DNA from 2 places in the Herminiimonas aquatilis genome. Region 2 is predicted to be linked to the other one. Evidence: predicted binding sites of a transcription regulator. Region 2 holds the regulator's gene; the other holds the start of a gene.

Region 1 (7,842 bases), 540 kb from region 2:
GCCTTTTGCGAACAACCAGCCGGAGACAGCAGTTGCAGCTTCAGCAGCAGCAGCATCTGTGTAAGCATCAGGACCAGGCCAGAACCAGACCATGTGAGCCATAGGCAGGTACGAGAACGTGAACCACAGGACCATGAACAACAGGACTGCAGAGAATTTCACGCGTTCTGCGAACGCACCGACGATCAGGCCGCAAGTAATCGCTGCAAACGTAGCCTGGAAAGCGACAAAGCTGAACTCAGGAATCACGACGCCTTTGCTGAAGGTAGCAGCAACGGTTTCAGCCGTAATGCCCTTCAGGAACAAGCGATCGAATCCGCCAATGAACGCGCCACCTTGTGTAAATGCCAGCGAGTAGCCGTACACGCACCACAACACCACGATCACCGAGAACACCATGAAGACTTGCATCAACACGGATAGCATGTTTTTCGAGCGAACCAAACCTCCGTAGAACAATGCCAAGCCAGGGATCGACATCATGATCACGAGGATGGTTGCAATCGACATCCATGCCACATCGCCTTTATTCGGCACAGGTGCCGGTGCGGCGGCTGGCGCTTCTGCTGGAGCAGTTGCGGCCGCGGCCGGAGCAGGTGCGGCTGCCGGAGCTGCAACGGCTGGTGCCGCCACTGCTTCAGTTGCAGCCGGAGCGGCCGCTTCTTCAGCAATTACCGGCGCCGAAAAACCCACGGCAACCAACAAAGCACCAGTAGCCAGGGCGCTTGCGAATATTTTTTTGATACTCATCTCATTCCCCTTAAAGTGCTTCTTTACCGGTTTCACCGGTGCGGATGCGGACGACTTGCTGCAGGTCATAGACGAAAATCTTGCCATCGCCAATTTTGCCGGTTCTTGCCGCGGTTTCGATTGCCTCGATCGCACGATCAACGATCGTGTCATCTACGGCAGCTTCGATTTTCGTTTTAGGCAAGAAATCCACTACGTATTCCGCACCGCGATACAACTCGGTATGACCTTTTTGGCGACCGAAGCCTTTGACTTCAGTCACGGTAATGCCTTGAACGCCGATCGCAGACAAGGCTTCCCGCACTTCATCCAACTTAAAGGGCTTGATAATGGCGGTAATCAGTTTCATTTGAACCTCTTACGTTATTTTTTAAATTAGAAAGCTTTGGAAATCGACAATACGGCCGATGTATCACCCAGCTTTTTCGATTTTCCGCTTGGGGCCGTCGTCAAGAGATCACCATCAATGTCTGTAGCAACAACTGCCAGACCAATCGTTGCGAATCCGAAATCACGGGAAAGGGAAATTTTATAATCTTGGTAATCTGACGCGCTGTTGTTCTTTACTGTTGTCTTGCCGATATGCAAACCCAATGTGGTTTTATCTGCAACTTCAAAGTTGGCGTTCAATTCAAGATAGTCGGAACCATCACTATTAGCGACGCCGAAAGCATCACTGATCGCGTAGCTGTATTTTGCGGTGAACCATTTATAGGTGCCTGCAACGTACAGTTCGGTTGTATCGTATTTTTCGCCACCAGTAACTTGCGCACCTGGATAGTAGTAATACAAAGCGCCTACATCAGCAGTGAAGTCTGGGGTGATCGCGAATTTGTAACCTGCATACAGATCCATTTCAATCGAACCATCTGTGTATGAATTGCCGCTAACATTCGAGTTCCAGTTGCCGACATAGAAGCCGCTCGAATGCGCGTAGTCAAAGCCGCCTTGAACGGTTGGCTGTTTAAATGTTTGCGAAATACCACGGAAACGGTAATCTGTTGCTACAGTCAGGTTGCCTGTGAAGGTATGTTCTGGTGTTGCAGCTTCTTGTGCGTTAGCAACGCCAGCAAATGCACCCATTACAGCGACTGCAAGAATCAGTTTTTTCATGATATTCCCTTTAAGAGTTAAATATAGAAACCAAACGTTGGTTGTCCTCAGGTCTACATTTAGCAGGACTCATGCCAGCTTTATTCAGTGAAATGTATTATCATTTTTACTATTAATCCTTACCCGATACTATTTTCTTAAACAGTCCAAACATATATGCGCACCTTTATGGAGCATATGAACACGAATCGCACTTCAATGGTGCCAAATTAAACACTCTTTGCGAGGAAAAATGGAAAAGCCTAATTTTTTTAACGATATGCAAGACAAGATCAATCAGGTTTTAGAGAACTCGCCTGTCAAAGACATTGAAAAAAATGTAAAAGCGATGATGAATCAGGGGTTTTCCAAGCTGGATCTGGTTACGCGCGAAGAATTCGATGTGCAAGCGCAAGTACTTGCCACTACTCGCGCCAAGCTGGAAGCGCTTGAGGCACAAGTCACCGCGCTGGAAACCCAATTGAAAAACAAGGGGCCACTGGCTTAAATTGCATCAAATGCGCGTTCGGCATCTGTATTTATATACTTGCCGAACGGCGGGCCTTATTTCGCTCCGCATTACCTTCCATTCACTCGTTTTTTATTTTTTGCAAAAACGAATAGGGTTATAAAAACTGCAAGGAGCGCGTCATGCGCATGAGCGACGAAGAGTATTTTCGCAGTTGTGTAGCCCAGGAACGTCATTTGGCGCAATTACGCGGGCACCACAACATAGAAGAATTCTATGAAAGCGCGGGCTCATTGTGGGAAGACAACCAGGTCTTACCCAAATGGACGCGCGACTGGAAAGCTTGCGGTCCGCTTATTGCAGAATACGAACTCGTCATCTGTTATCAAGACCTGCCCGGCGATCCGCACGGCAAGGCTATTCATATCGGCACCACAGTTGTGCACTATTCCGATCATCCGAGTAACGATCAGGCAATGAGATACGCAATCGTCAAAGCGGCCATTGCCCATCTGGAACACACCAGGCATTGCAAACACTGATTACAGCATCCACTGAACCGCAGTAATTTCAAGGAGTGTCATGAGCCTAGCCGTTTTGACGAGCCGTGCGCTGGCAGGAATGCAAGCGCCAGAAGTAACGGTAGAGGTTCATCTTGCCAATGGTTTACCTTCATTTACGATCGTTGGCTTGCCGGAAACCGAGGTCAAGGAATCGAAAGATCGCGTGCGGGCCGCTTTGCAGAATGCAGGATTTGAATTCCCCGCGAGACGGATCACGGTCAATCTGGCGCCAGCCGACTTGCCAAAGGAAAGCGGCCGCTTTGATTTGCCGATCGCCCTCGGCATACTGGCAGCATCTGGCCAAATGCCTGCAGAGACGCTAAGCCAATATGAATTTGCTGGTGAGCTTTCTCTGTCCGGCGAATTACGTCCGATCCGCGGCGCACTGGCGATGACGTTTGCGATGCATCGCAGCGGTGACAAGAACGGCAAGCAACGCGCTTTTATCCTGCCGCGCATGAATGCAGATGAAGCGGCATTGGTGCGCGACGTAACGATCTTTCCTGCTGATTCTTTATTGCAGGTTTGCGCACATTTCGCCGCAATGGATCCGGATGCTCGTTTGACACGCCACATCGCAACGCCAGTAAGTGAACGCCCACATTATCCCGACCTGTCGGATGTAAAAGGGCAGGCACAAGCAAAGCGCGCATTGGAAGTCGCGGCGGCCGGTGCGCATAGCTTACTGATGGTAGGACCTCCAGGCACCGGCAAGTCAATGTTGGCGGCACGTTTTGCCGGCATCCTGCCACCGATGACCGATGATGAAGCATTGGAATCTGCGGCGGTGCAATCGCTGACCAGTGGCTTTACCACCGCGCGCTGGAAAGTGCGACCCTTTCGTTCCCCGCATCACACGGCATCCGGCGTTGCGCTGGTAGGCGGAGGGGGAACACCACGACCGGGAGAAATTTCGCTGGCGCATCGTGGCGTCCTGTTTCTCGACGAATTACATATTAGGTAGCCGGACTGTACTGGAAGTTTTACGCGAACCCTTGGAGTCCGGACACATCACTATTTCACGCGCTGCGCGACAGGCAGATTTCCCCGCGCGCTTCCAGTTGATTGCGGCGATGAATCCCTGCCCTTGCGGTTACTTCGGCCACCCATCCAACAAATGTCGGTGCACGCCTGATGTAATTGCGCGTTATCAGTGCGCATCATCAAAGATAAGCCAAATAGAGATGCCAATATAATCAATCAATTAGCGACGTTTGGCTTTATGAACTTTATCTTCATTTCATCTAAGTTAAGCCAAAAAATGTAAGTGCTTTTGTCGCACTAGTTTGGAACGTCTCTTTATCCAAATGAAAGCGGTATGCACCACTGCATTACCAATGCCGTATGTCAAAAATTGGCAAACTTGCGGATTGCAAGTTCCTCGCTATAACACTCTCATTTTCTACAAATCCATTGTAACTACCAATTGGCCTGATTTTCAGTTGTCTCATAACCTTGGACAAATTTTGAAATTGTGGGAGACGATGTCAGATTTTCACGTTCCAGGAGAAGCCTATGCCGACATGGCGCACACGCTTAGTAACCCAACAAGATGACCTGAAAACTTTACTAATAACGACAAGTACAGCCCTTTTCTATTTACTGAGTGGTGCCCCCAGACATAATTCAGACTCCATGTATGTATGGGAACAATGGATAAAAATATATTCAACCCAATCTTGGAGTCACGTTACTGCTTCGGTCAGGAATGAGCATCTTGTTCTACGGCTTAACACATCGGCTTGAACGCTGGAACTCAATAAATGAATGCCCATCCATACTTCCGTCGTTTCATCTATCTGGATTTCGATTCAGTACTTCATCATGACTCTGTTTATATCCACCCTACAAAAGGTATTTACATACGTGAGCCAGGTTTCGCGTTATTTGAATGGATGCCAATCCTTGAGGAACTCCTGAAAGCTCATCCAAACGTAGGAATTATTTTGTCAACATCGTGGGTGCGAATGAAAAGCTTCAGCTATGCAAAAAGCAGGCTCAGCCCAGAACTACAGAAACGCGTGATAGGCGCTACCTTCCACAAAGGTCATATGAACAAAGAGCTATTTGCTCAGCTCACGCGAGCAAGCCAAATCCTTGGTGATGTATCTCGCCGTGGCTTGGGAGAGGACTGGATAGCTATTGATGACGAAGCAGAAGGATGGCCATTCATGTACGCCAGGAATCTCATACGTACCGGATGGGCAGGCATTAGTGACCCTGAGGTCCGAACCGAGATAGACACATGGCTGAACAAAAGGAACACAGTTTGATTTATAAGCGCATGTGTTTACGCGGTCATCGCTGGTTCATCCTCGGCAGTTGGAGCTACTGTTTCCTAATTGGTCTTGAAGCCTTCGCAACTGCGTAGCTTGGAAATCGGTTTCGCGTTTGACTTTAGATTTTTTGTCATTCTTGCTCCTCAACCACTTTTTTGATATTCCAATGATATTGAAGCAAAGCAAAAATATGTGATGGGCCCTTCTTATCCAACCACCCAATTATTGCGCACAATAAGAAATAGAACACCGCAAAAAACACTGGTTTAAACAATGCATCCGTAATTCCATCTCCACCCAATACGCCTGGCTTGCCCTTTCCAAAATGAATGGTGCCACACACATCAGGGATGATTAAGCTAATAAAACAAAGTGTAAGAATTACTCCAGCTGGCATTGCCCGCGACTGACCCCCGCTCCTTTTAATCAAATAAAAGAATAGTGCAAAGGCATAAAAAGGTATTAACTTTACTGAGTTATCAATAAATTCTGCTGTGTATAAAGTAAGACTTGTAGCTATAAATAAAATTACTGAATCGACATATCCGATGTTGTCCGATGTGCGATGAAGATAAAGAAAAGCGAGTACTGCCGGAATGTAAAAGCCATAACTTAACGAGATGTTTTCCACAGAATTTTCTATTTTGATGAATGTGACGTTGAATTATTTGGAAGGTTTGCTCACATTCCACTACGGGCAAGACAAAAACTACAAGAACAGTCTTCTTCATAGGTCGTCTTTAACAGAGTTCGTATTGCACGATGCCTCAGTCTTAAAAAGTCTGAATTTGATTATTATTTTTCTTAGATTTTTTGTTCATATTCCAAGTTGGCGGTTTTAGATAATTACAAATAAGATTTTCGCTATTATCGTCGCATGCCCAGACAAATTTGTTTGCGTGTGAAATGGATTCAATGTTCATTCTGCGAACAAGTGTTGTTTGCGATTCATTACGCAAAACAGACAAGATTTTAGGTTCATTTGTGGCGCAGAAAAGTAAGCGTGGCAAAAGGGGGATAGACATAAAGAAAATATCATTTAGCGCGCCTTCAACGTGCAATGGATGGTCACCTACGACAAGGCTTATTTCAGAGTCTGCCAATTCTATAAGACACCATGAAGAGTCAAAGATAGTTTTCGTGAGTTGCTCTGATTGAATGACGGTAGGAAGTGCCTGCCTTGCTGTATTACGACCGATTTGTTTCATACTGTCTAATACTGCTTGAGCATTCACCGCACTTGCATGTTTTTCATATTCAGTCTGAGGCGCTGGTTGCTGAGAAATTTTATCGACTTGCGCCTTAATGAAATCTTCGGTCGCTCTTTCGGATAACCGATGTAGGATATTTGGTACGCGCACCCATTGAGCAATAAGCCACCTCGTCCAGAGCATTTTTTGCTCTAGCGTCAGATGTTCGAAGCTCTTTTTTTCTCTCAGTAACTTGAAGACGACGCCGACGGGGTCATCGATAAACTTAGTAAAGAATTGAACCTCAAGAGAATTATCAAAGACTTCTTCATATGCGGCTTTGTTTCTATCAATTCCGTCTTGTGTCTTGTGCGGTACGCTGAGTTCGAGGGAATAGAAATTCGGAAGAAAGCCCGTGCTGCCTGCACCTACTGATTTGGAGTTTAGTTTGTTAGGAAGCCAGCTGTATTCGATTAACTGAGATGAATCCGGCTTGTGCCAAGCTGCTAAGTAAGCCCGGGCGACGATATGGTGCGCAACATGTGTTTGTTTTTTGACCAAAGCTACTATCCTCATTAATGCTTTTCGCGATGTATTCCCATCGTATCGGACCTACGTCACACGCACCGTCATAAATACATATTCTCGGCGAGTTTCTTATCAGCCCACAGGGCATCGACAACGACCAAAATGGGGTTAATCATGCTCGTTTATAACGACGTCATAAGAAAATTCAGTAGGAAGCTTATTACATTAGCTAATTAATTCCCAAGTACTCCTGCCAATCTCGCGAAGGAATATGCCTCCAGTTTCTCGCTGTATAACCTGAACATGTAGCCTGAACTTTGTTCCTAATGGATATGCATGTCGCATGGCTTTTGAGCATTGGACTCTAATAGTTTGTGGAAAAGTTTGTCCTTCAATAGGACGAACTCGAAATGATGCTGATGATTGCTCTCCGATATTCAAAAATGTTTCAACAATTATTTCCATATCGTTTCGCGTATAAGCACAACAAAGCAGCATCAATCGTGGTAATGGCCTTAAAGAGTTAATGCAACAGTTGTGGTTCTCGACTCAATATGGATGATGGTCAAGGTGTTCTCGAAGTCGCCGCATTCTATTGTTGTTTGAAAATTCAGGATTCACTTCCTCAATTTTTTTCAAAATAGAGGCGACTTGTGTTGATGAACCTATCGTCTCATCACCGATAGCGGCATTAACCAGCGACAGCATTTCCGACGGATGATTTGTGGACATCCGTATGAAAGCATCCGTCAAAGAATAAAAGCTCGAATCACCGTGCGTCAAATTAGTCATAAATGGAAGAATAGTTGATACGCATTCAGAAAAGTTTTCTTCATTTTCAATTGCTATTTTCACCAAAGCTGAAGATACACGTGGGCTCTTATATTTCAGCTCTCTTGGCCAGATGTTACGTAAGAATCTTTTTTGGAACCCCTTCCAGCTGCCGCCGTCAGATAGTCGATAGAGTACGT
Region 2 (7,842 bases):
GCAGCTGGGTTTGTCCTATCTTCCGCAAGAAGCGTCGGTATTCCGCAAGCTGAGCGTCGAGGATAATATTCGCGCCGTGCTCGAACTACAGCGCCTCAATGGCAAATCCTTGAGCAAGCCGCAGATCGAACAACGTCTCGATACTTTGCTGGCTGACCTGCAAATCGAGAAGCTGCGTGAAAATCAAGCGATGTCTTTGTCCGGTGGCGAACGTCGTCGCGTCGAGATTGCGCGCGCACTGGCAACCAATCCACGTTTCGTTTTGCTGGATGAACCGTTTGCCGGCGTTGATCCGATAGCAGTAATTGAAATTCAACGTATTGTGCGCTTCCTCAAAGAGCGCGGCATAGGCGTACTGATCACCGATCACAATGTGCGCGAGACACTCGGCATCTGCGATCGTGCCTACATCATCAATCAAGGTGCAGTGCTCGCCAGCGGCAGCCCTGACGAGATTATCGCCAACGAATCGGTGCGCCGGGTTTACCTCGGCGAACACTTCCGCATGTGATGCCGGAAGCTAGATAACTCTATGAAGCAATCCCTGCAGCTACGCGTTTCGCAACATCTGGCACTCACGCCGCAATTGCAGCAATCAATCCGTCTGCTGCAATTGTCCACGCTGGAACTGCATCAGGAGTTGGAACAAATTCTCGCAGACAATCCACTGCTGGAGCGCACCGACGATCCGCTGGATCACGCGATCCGCTTGCTGGCCGATGGCGCCATCGGCTCTACCGGAACCACACCGGAAGGCGCAAGCATAGAGGCCAATGCGCAAGTCCCGGAAAGCGAAGCCAGTTTCGATACGCCATCAGACGCACCCGAATCATCCAACGGCGATGCCGAATGGAGTTTTGACGATGTCGCACGTACATCGAAAGCACCGGAAGATGATGACGCCCGCCCGCAGCTGGAAGCACACGAAACAACATTGCGTGAGCACCTGCTGGAACAGATGCGCGTAACTGTGCGCGAGACGCGTGATCGTGCGTTGCTTGAATTGATCATCGATGCATTGAACGACAACGGCTATCTGGAAGAAGAACTGGAAGAAATCCACGCGCGCCTGCCGGAAGAGCTGGAAATAGAACTGGAAGAATTGCAGATTGCATTGAACCTGTTGCAAAGCTTCGATCCGCCTGGTGTGGGTGCGCGCAATGCCTCTGAATGCCTGGCACTGCAAATCAAACGCATGCCGAAAGTTGCAATGGTCACGCGCCGCATGGCGCTCGCGATTGTTGAAAATCATCTCACTCTATTTGCGCAACGCGACTTCAACAAACTGCGCAAGGCCCTCGATTGCGACGACGAAGATTTGCGCGAAGCACAAGTCATCATCAAACAATGCAATCCACACCCAGGAGCGATTTTCGCAAGCGGCTCTTCCGATTATGTGGTGCCTGATGTGATCGTCAAACGCACACGCAACGGCTGGCAAGTCATGCTCAATCACGACGTCATGCCACGCTTGCGCGTCAACAGCATGTACGCCAATATTTTGAAGCAAAGCAAGGGCGATGGATCGCTCGGATCGCAACTGCAAGAAGCCAAATGGTTGATCAAAAATATGCGTCAGCGCTTCGACACTATCCTGCGCGTATCACAGGCGATAGTAGAACGACAACGCAACTTTTTCTCACATGGCGCTGTCGCGATGCGCCCACTTGTGTTGCGTGAAATAGCTGATACACTAGGTCTACACGAGAGCACTATTTCTCGTGTAACGACGCAAAAGTACATGCTCACACCGCATGGAATGTTCGAACTGAAGTACTTTTTCGGCAGCCATGTCGCAACGGAAACAGGCGGCGAAGCATCCTCCACTGCGATACGGGCACTGATCAAACAATTGATAGGAGCTGAAGACCCGAAAATCCCATTCTCTGATAGCAAAATCGCAGAAATGCTGGCGGAACAGGGTATGGTTGTGGCGCGACGTACCGTTGCAAAATACCGTGAAGCCTTGAAAATTCCCCCAGTCAATTTGCGCAAATCGTTGTAGAACTGTCCTTAGTAGTTTTTGTTATACCTTGCTGTGTTCTTGTGGCCAGGTAACAAGGCGCTTGAACCTCCAGTGAATTATCATAGGAGCACTGTATGAATCTCACAATCAGTGGACATCACCTCGAATTAACCCCAGCAATCCGCGAATATGTACAAGGAAAACTGGAGCGTATCAAACGTCACTTCGATCACGTTATCGACATTGCAGTCATCCTGACTGTAGACAATCTTCCGGAAAAAGAAAAACGCCAGAAAGCAGAAATCAACTTGCGCGTGAGAGGCAAGGATCTGCATGCGGAAAGTATTGCCGACAATTTGTATGCGGCGATTGACTCACTGGTCGACAAGCTCGATCGACAAGTCATCAAATACAAAACCAAGCAGCAAGATCATCAACATGATGCAATCAAACGATTGCCGGATGAATCCGACGCTGCTGTCACCCCTTAACGGGAAATCATCAGGCTGAGAAAATCAGTCACTAAAAATGAAGGGCGCAGATTGCGCCCTTTTTTAATGTCAAAGCTCTACAGAAATCGATTAAAAATCGCTAAACATCAATATAAAATGACTGGATGCATGACCATCGCAAAAAGTATTTTCCCTCTTCTCTCGCCAAGCCAATTTCAGCTATCGCGCTGATTTTGACCCTTTCAGGACATGCTTTTATTCTTTACTCGCTCGCTGAATTTGCTGAGACTAACAATAAAAATAGCAGTGAGACGACAGGGGTGGTTGTCCGTTTACTGAGTGAAAAATTAGATCATGCGCCTCAGCGCATAGCCACTAAAAGTCAAAACGTCCACAATCTGATACAGCCAGAAATACCATCGTTACCGGCGGCGCCCTCGTTGGCTGAAATTCCGATCGGTGCACAACTACCCTTTCAATCCTACTATTTCAAATCGGATGAATTAAGCCAGAAACCACAAGTCATCAATGACCTACCTGCAGATTTTTTCTTGCCCGATATCGCAGGATTGCCTGAGCCACTCATAATGACTTTGCGCATCAGTAATGTGGGAACGGTAGACGAAGTATTCATCCCTGGCGATATTGCTGACAGTGAAAAACTGCTGTTGATTACCACTGCTTTTAAAACAATGACTTTTGCAGCAGCCCAAATTTCCGGCATCGCCGTGCCTAGTGAAATACGCATCGAAGTGTGGAAAAACACAGATAAGCAAGACGAGCCAGCAGGAAAATAAAAAAGGCGGCCCACGTAGGGCCGCCGATCAATCTACATTAAAAATCAGTCTGGTATAAATTCGCGCCAAATTACGCGCTTACCTTGAAATGACAAGGCGTTAGGCGGCTTAGGCAACTTGTTTGTAGGTTGGTCAGGCGTCGGATGATCTGAGGTAACCACTGAAACATGTCGTTCCCCGTCAGGAGTGTAGTAATAATTTACACCGACAATCGGGGCATTGAATTTTTCCGAAACAATGCCGTCGCCATTATTTCCATTCAGGTAATTAAAGTAGTTAAGCCAACCATACCCGCCCGGTGAACATACCGTATTGGATGGCACGGTAGAAGGCGCAATCAAGAGACCAGAATCAAGTATAGGTTCCACATGAATACGCTCCCCCGTATCCGGCAAGTCGATAAACCATCCTGAATCAAGCCTGAAATCAATTTCATTTTGCGATGCAGTGCGGGTGGATCCTGAGGTCGTAATAGTTTGTTGCACTAGCGATAGCCGTGGATTCACCAGAGTAGTGGTCGCATTGTTATCCTTTATTGCATACAAGGTTTGTCTCTGCGTATTTTCCAGATCGCTTTTCTCTAGATACTTTCCGGTCCCAACAAAAACCAATCGCTTACCGTAAGCGACACCTAACTCAGGCGCCGCCGTAACGGGTTGCCTAGCACCAGACGGATCCTTCAAAACTGCAAATTTCAATACTGTATTGGTATTGATATCGAAACGCCACACGTTACCCGAAAGGTCGCCGCCATAAACATACAAAGACGTATTGTTGCGCGCCGGATCGTTAGCATAGTTTGCTATCTTAGCCAATCCGCTCGGCGTAATAGCAGGATCATCGACATCCGGATCAACGCCAATACCTATCCGTGATATGTGAGCACCAGTAAGAGCATTCCGCACATACAAATAACCCTCACCATTTCCTGGACTGGTGTTGTTATAGCCAGATGTGAACAAAACAACCCAAGTGCCGTCTGCCTTTTTCGTCACAACTGGGTAGCCATAGCTATATCCCAGATTGGCCTCATTCGTGGAATCAATTTCCCATAGCAAAATCGGCGTGGTAGGGTCGGTAATATCGAGTGCGTAATATCCTCTGCCGCCGCCATTCAAACCGGCTACCAAGATGGTCCGCCAAGCAGATGTCGCCGGGTTATAAACATCCGCGATGATCGGCCTGCCATTTACATAATTCCTGTGCTGACTTCCATAATTCTTATCTGCAAGATGCCAGAGATTCGGGATCACCAATGTAGGGACAAAAGCCCATCGTTCTGTTCCATCTACAGCATTAAATGCATGCAGCATGCCATCGTTGGTTCCCATATAAACCGTTTTTGGGCGAGAAGCCTTGGCAGTGATATAGGCAGCGTAACCTGTGTCGGCATAACTAAAATACGGTTTGCCAACGAATGCAGGTTGCGACTCGATTGCATCACCTAATGTCGCTTCGCGATATCGATACAGCCTATCTTCGGCGGCATTGCTGGTGCGGTCCATTTCAAATCTGGTCTGTCCGCGCAGGTAGGAAATCATGCTTGAACCTGCTGCAAGCGTCTTTTGATCTGCAGAAAGATCCGCCCATTGGCTCAATCCAGAAGCAGTGAAATAGGTTTTTTGCGTCGTCGATAAATTGTCGTAAATAAAGTCAACGAGAGTACCAGCGGTCCCGACCATTTTAATATTGCGGCCATCGCTGGACGATCCTACCAAGGAGCGCATCGTCCCAGTACATGCTATTGCCATTTCAACTTTGCAACTGCCTCCTTCTAGCGTCCCGTTCGTACACGTGTCCGCCGTTGCATCAGGCGTAACGCAATAATAAGCATTGCTACTACCGTCGGTTGATTGCGTTATTGTCCCTGGTGAGGCACAAGTTCCAGCGACTGTATTTTCAACGCACCAGGAGGGAGATTCGCTCACGTCCCCAGTACTCAGGTTGATTGTGCGTGCTTCAAGATTGCCCTGCCATTTCACGGTGGTATAACTCGCAACGTAGGCAAAATTGTCATTGGCAACAGGATTCAGAGTACTCGTGGCAGCTGCAGATCCAGCGCCCAATTTGGAGCTGATCGCAGCAAGCGCTCCGTTCAAACCGCTGGTCAACTGCGCCGGATCCTTGGCGCTAAAATATGTACCCTGTCCGTTGACCGCAGCGTGCCACAAATCATCGATTGCAGTTTCATTGTCAGCCGACGGCACCGACCAATTAGTAACGGAAGTTCCCGTGCCGTTGGTGATATCGTAGAAATCGCCTGATGTCGCAGTTTTGTAGTCGCTAGTATAAGAAAGTGTCCCATCAACACCTAAACCCAAGGTGAAGGTCGTCATGTGCTGTTTAACATTATTATCGGTGCCACTGACGAATACATTATCCGTGCAGACATCGACCCCTAACGCACCATTACAATTGGCAAGTGAGCTGTTACGTAAATCGGTGTCGTAATAATATTTTGCCGTATCCGCCAGGCTATTTGAACTAGCCGTAGGACCTTCATACAGAGGGCGTGCGGTACTACCCCCATCCAGATTACCGACGGCAGAACCATCAAGACCCTTAACGTCTGAATTTGAATCGGTATTCCAGTAGCCATCTGTCGTCAGTAATGCAAAATTTTGTTGACAGGAATATTGCATAGGATCTGCAGTACCGACAGGCTTCTGTCCGGCATACAAACGCCCCACGCGACTCAATGCAGAGCGCAGTGGAGTGCCGTTATTCGGATTGATCGAAAACAATTTTTTATACCATTTATCCTTGGTATTGTTCGTGCCTGCATTAAATTGCGCAATCGGCAGATAATTATTACCCTGAATATCAATAAAACCGACACGATAGCGACTATCAATTGATTTGAAAGCCCGACTGGTTGCGGTTTTCATGGTCTGCATGCGCGTTTGATAGTAAGTCCACCAATTCGCGAAGTTAGTCATTTCCTCGTTATAGCTGCATGTGGTTGTACTGCTTGTGCAATCTGTACGTCCTGCAGCACGGGGGTAAGTTACTCCACTGACAATATCCGTACGAACGAAAGAGCCCGAATAGGAGCCGCCTACTGCAGGAATTGCAGGCTTCGCCGCAACGTAACCACTTAATTCCACGCTAGTAGGACTAAACGAACATGAAGCATGTGAACTTGCCGTTCGGGCCAGAACCACGTTATAACGGACATCCCCAAGCGACGCAGGAACCCTGACAATCAAAGTAGCCCCAGTACCGCCGAATGAATAACCTGCAGGCGGCGTTTTAGAGCGCACATCATTAGCCAAATCGGCAGCGTAGCGCCTATTATTGGTCGCCGAAGGCAGGATATTGACATTATTTATGCTTATTGTTGCAATACCTACATTCTTCGAATTGTTACACCCTGCCATCGAAAATTCAAATTTCGCGCTTGCACCGACTGCTGGCACTGCAGGCACCTCTGGCTGGGGAGGGATTTGAAATTTAGTTGGGAAACGTATCGTCTTATAGCTGCCCGCACGCAAGCCTTGGCATGAGTTTGCTGCTGGAGTCAGTGCAGTAGCATTGGTAGCGTCCGTACACCAGCGAACTCTCGCAGGAAAACTGTACTGCGTCGTTGCCGTTCCCTGACAATTGATCAGCTTGTCCGAGTCGCACCACTCACCCGGTGTAATACGGTAATAATGCGGGCCAAAGGTTTTCGAAGCCGTCGTCGCAATATCAGGATCCCCTGTCGCTACAAGCCCGGTCCCACTAGCAGTAGTGTTATGTGGAGTATTGTAATTTTTCCCTCCAACAACCCCGGGCAATACGTAATTATCATTCCGCAAACAATCGGCGTAAGTAAGATTGCCAAAGCCATTCACTGCATCCGTACACCATTCAATGTCGACGTAACCAGTTACCAGATTGGTTGTGCCAGAGCTTTGAATACCATGCGCGTCATTTTTTACGTTGGTCCATGAGGTTTGACTGGCAAAACTGGTCCCCGCACTATCCACTGGAGGCAAATAATTAATGGTGGGGTTGTAGTAAACACCATTTACATCCGGACTTTTGAACAAGGGAGAATTTACGCAACTCCGATCATAGTCGCCATCGGTATTCTTACAAATATTATCGTCTACCCAATCCGGCAAATAATTCCAGTCCATACTTCCCGAACCATCGAGAATAAACATCAAGTTCGGCAGCACCGTCGTCGTAGTCGCATTGGCAAGAGGTTCTTGTGTCAAGGCGAGCGATGCCGGAAATGCGCGTAGAGGCAACAACAAACCTAAAGCAAACGTAGTCAATGCTATGAAACTAGCGACACGCGTTGTTTTGAAATGGCGTTTCATGTTTGCCTCTTAATAGATAAATGCTTGCACATAGCTGACTGTATTGCGCGGCCCGGTCACACGTATCGTCACCCGATACATGACGCTAACCCCACTCTTTTCTGCGCGCTGGCCGCCTGTGGCCATTGAGTCAAGTTGCGACTCGGCATCGCTGAATACACAATTTTCCTTGACAGGTGCGATACCTTCGCTGGCACTGCACATGCGTTCAATTCGGTAGCGCACTTCATTGTCACCGGCGTCTTTAGCTGCACGGACGCTTAACTGGTCCGTCCAAGAGTCGACTGAAGTGATATTAAAATTTGCAAGACTGGCAT

The links. The regulator sigma-54, encoded in region 2, starts transcription at its own class of promoters, with help from an activator protein. The targets are predictions, from matches to a motif close to TGGCANGNAANCTGCTTT.
Region 1: ACFQO0_RS05545 (TorF family putative porin) is a predicted target of sigma-54. The motif match lies at 1,923-1,940, and genes of this name have one in related genera.

What each region holds. Positions count from the first base shown of each region.
Region 1 covers NZ_JBHTCC010000001.1:1,206,219-1,214,060, forward strand. The annotation lists gene ACFQO0_RS05535 (ammonium transporter) at 1-750, opposite strand, end outside; gene ACFQO0_RS05540 (P-II family nitrogen regulator) at 761-1,099, opposite strand; gene ACFQO0_RS05545 (TorF family putative porin) at 1,126-1,863, opposite strand; gene ACFQO0_RS05550 (accessory factor UbiK family protein) at 2,096-2,350, shown strand; gene ACFQO0_RS05555 (aminoacyl-tRNA synthetase) at 2,500-2,853, shown strand; partial or broken gene ACFQO0_RS05560 (YifB family Mg chelatase-like AAA ATPase) at 2,894-4,040, shown strand; gene ACFQO0_RS05565 (HAD domain-containing protein) at 4,638-5,147, shown strand; gene ACFQO0_RS05570 (hypothetical protein) at 5,284-5,784, opposite strand; gene ACFQO0_RS05575 (DUF4238 domain-containing protein) at 5,927-6,919, opposite strand; gene ACFQO0_RS05580 (SIR2 family protein) at 7,421-7,842, opposite strand, start outside.
Region 2 covers NZ_JBHTCC010000001.1:1,750,711-1,758,552, reverse strand. The annotation lists gene lptB (LPS export ABC transporter ATP-binding protein) at 1-511, shown strand, start outside; gene ACFQO0_RS08175 (RNA polymerase factor sigma-54) at 533-2,005, shown strand; gene hpf (ribosome hibernation-promoting factor, HPF/YfiA family) at 2,101-2,457, shown strand; gene ACFQO0_RS08165 (hypothetical protein) at 2,583-3,215, shown strand; gene ACFQO0_RS08160 (pilus assembly protein) at 3,260-7,525, opposite strand; gene ACFQO0_RS08155 (pilus assembly PilX family protein) at 7,535-7,842, opposite strand, start outside.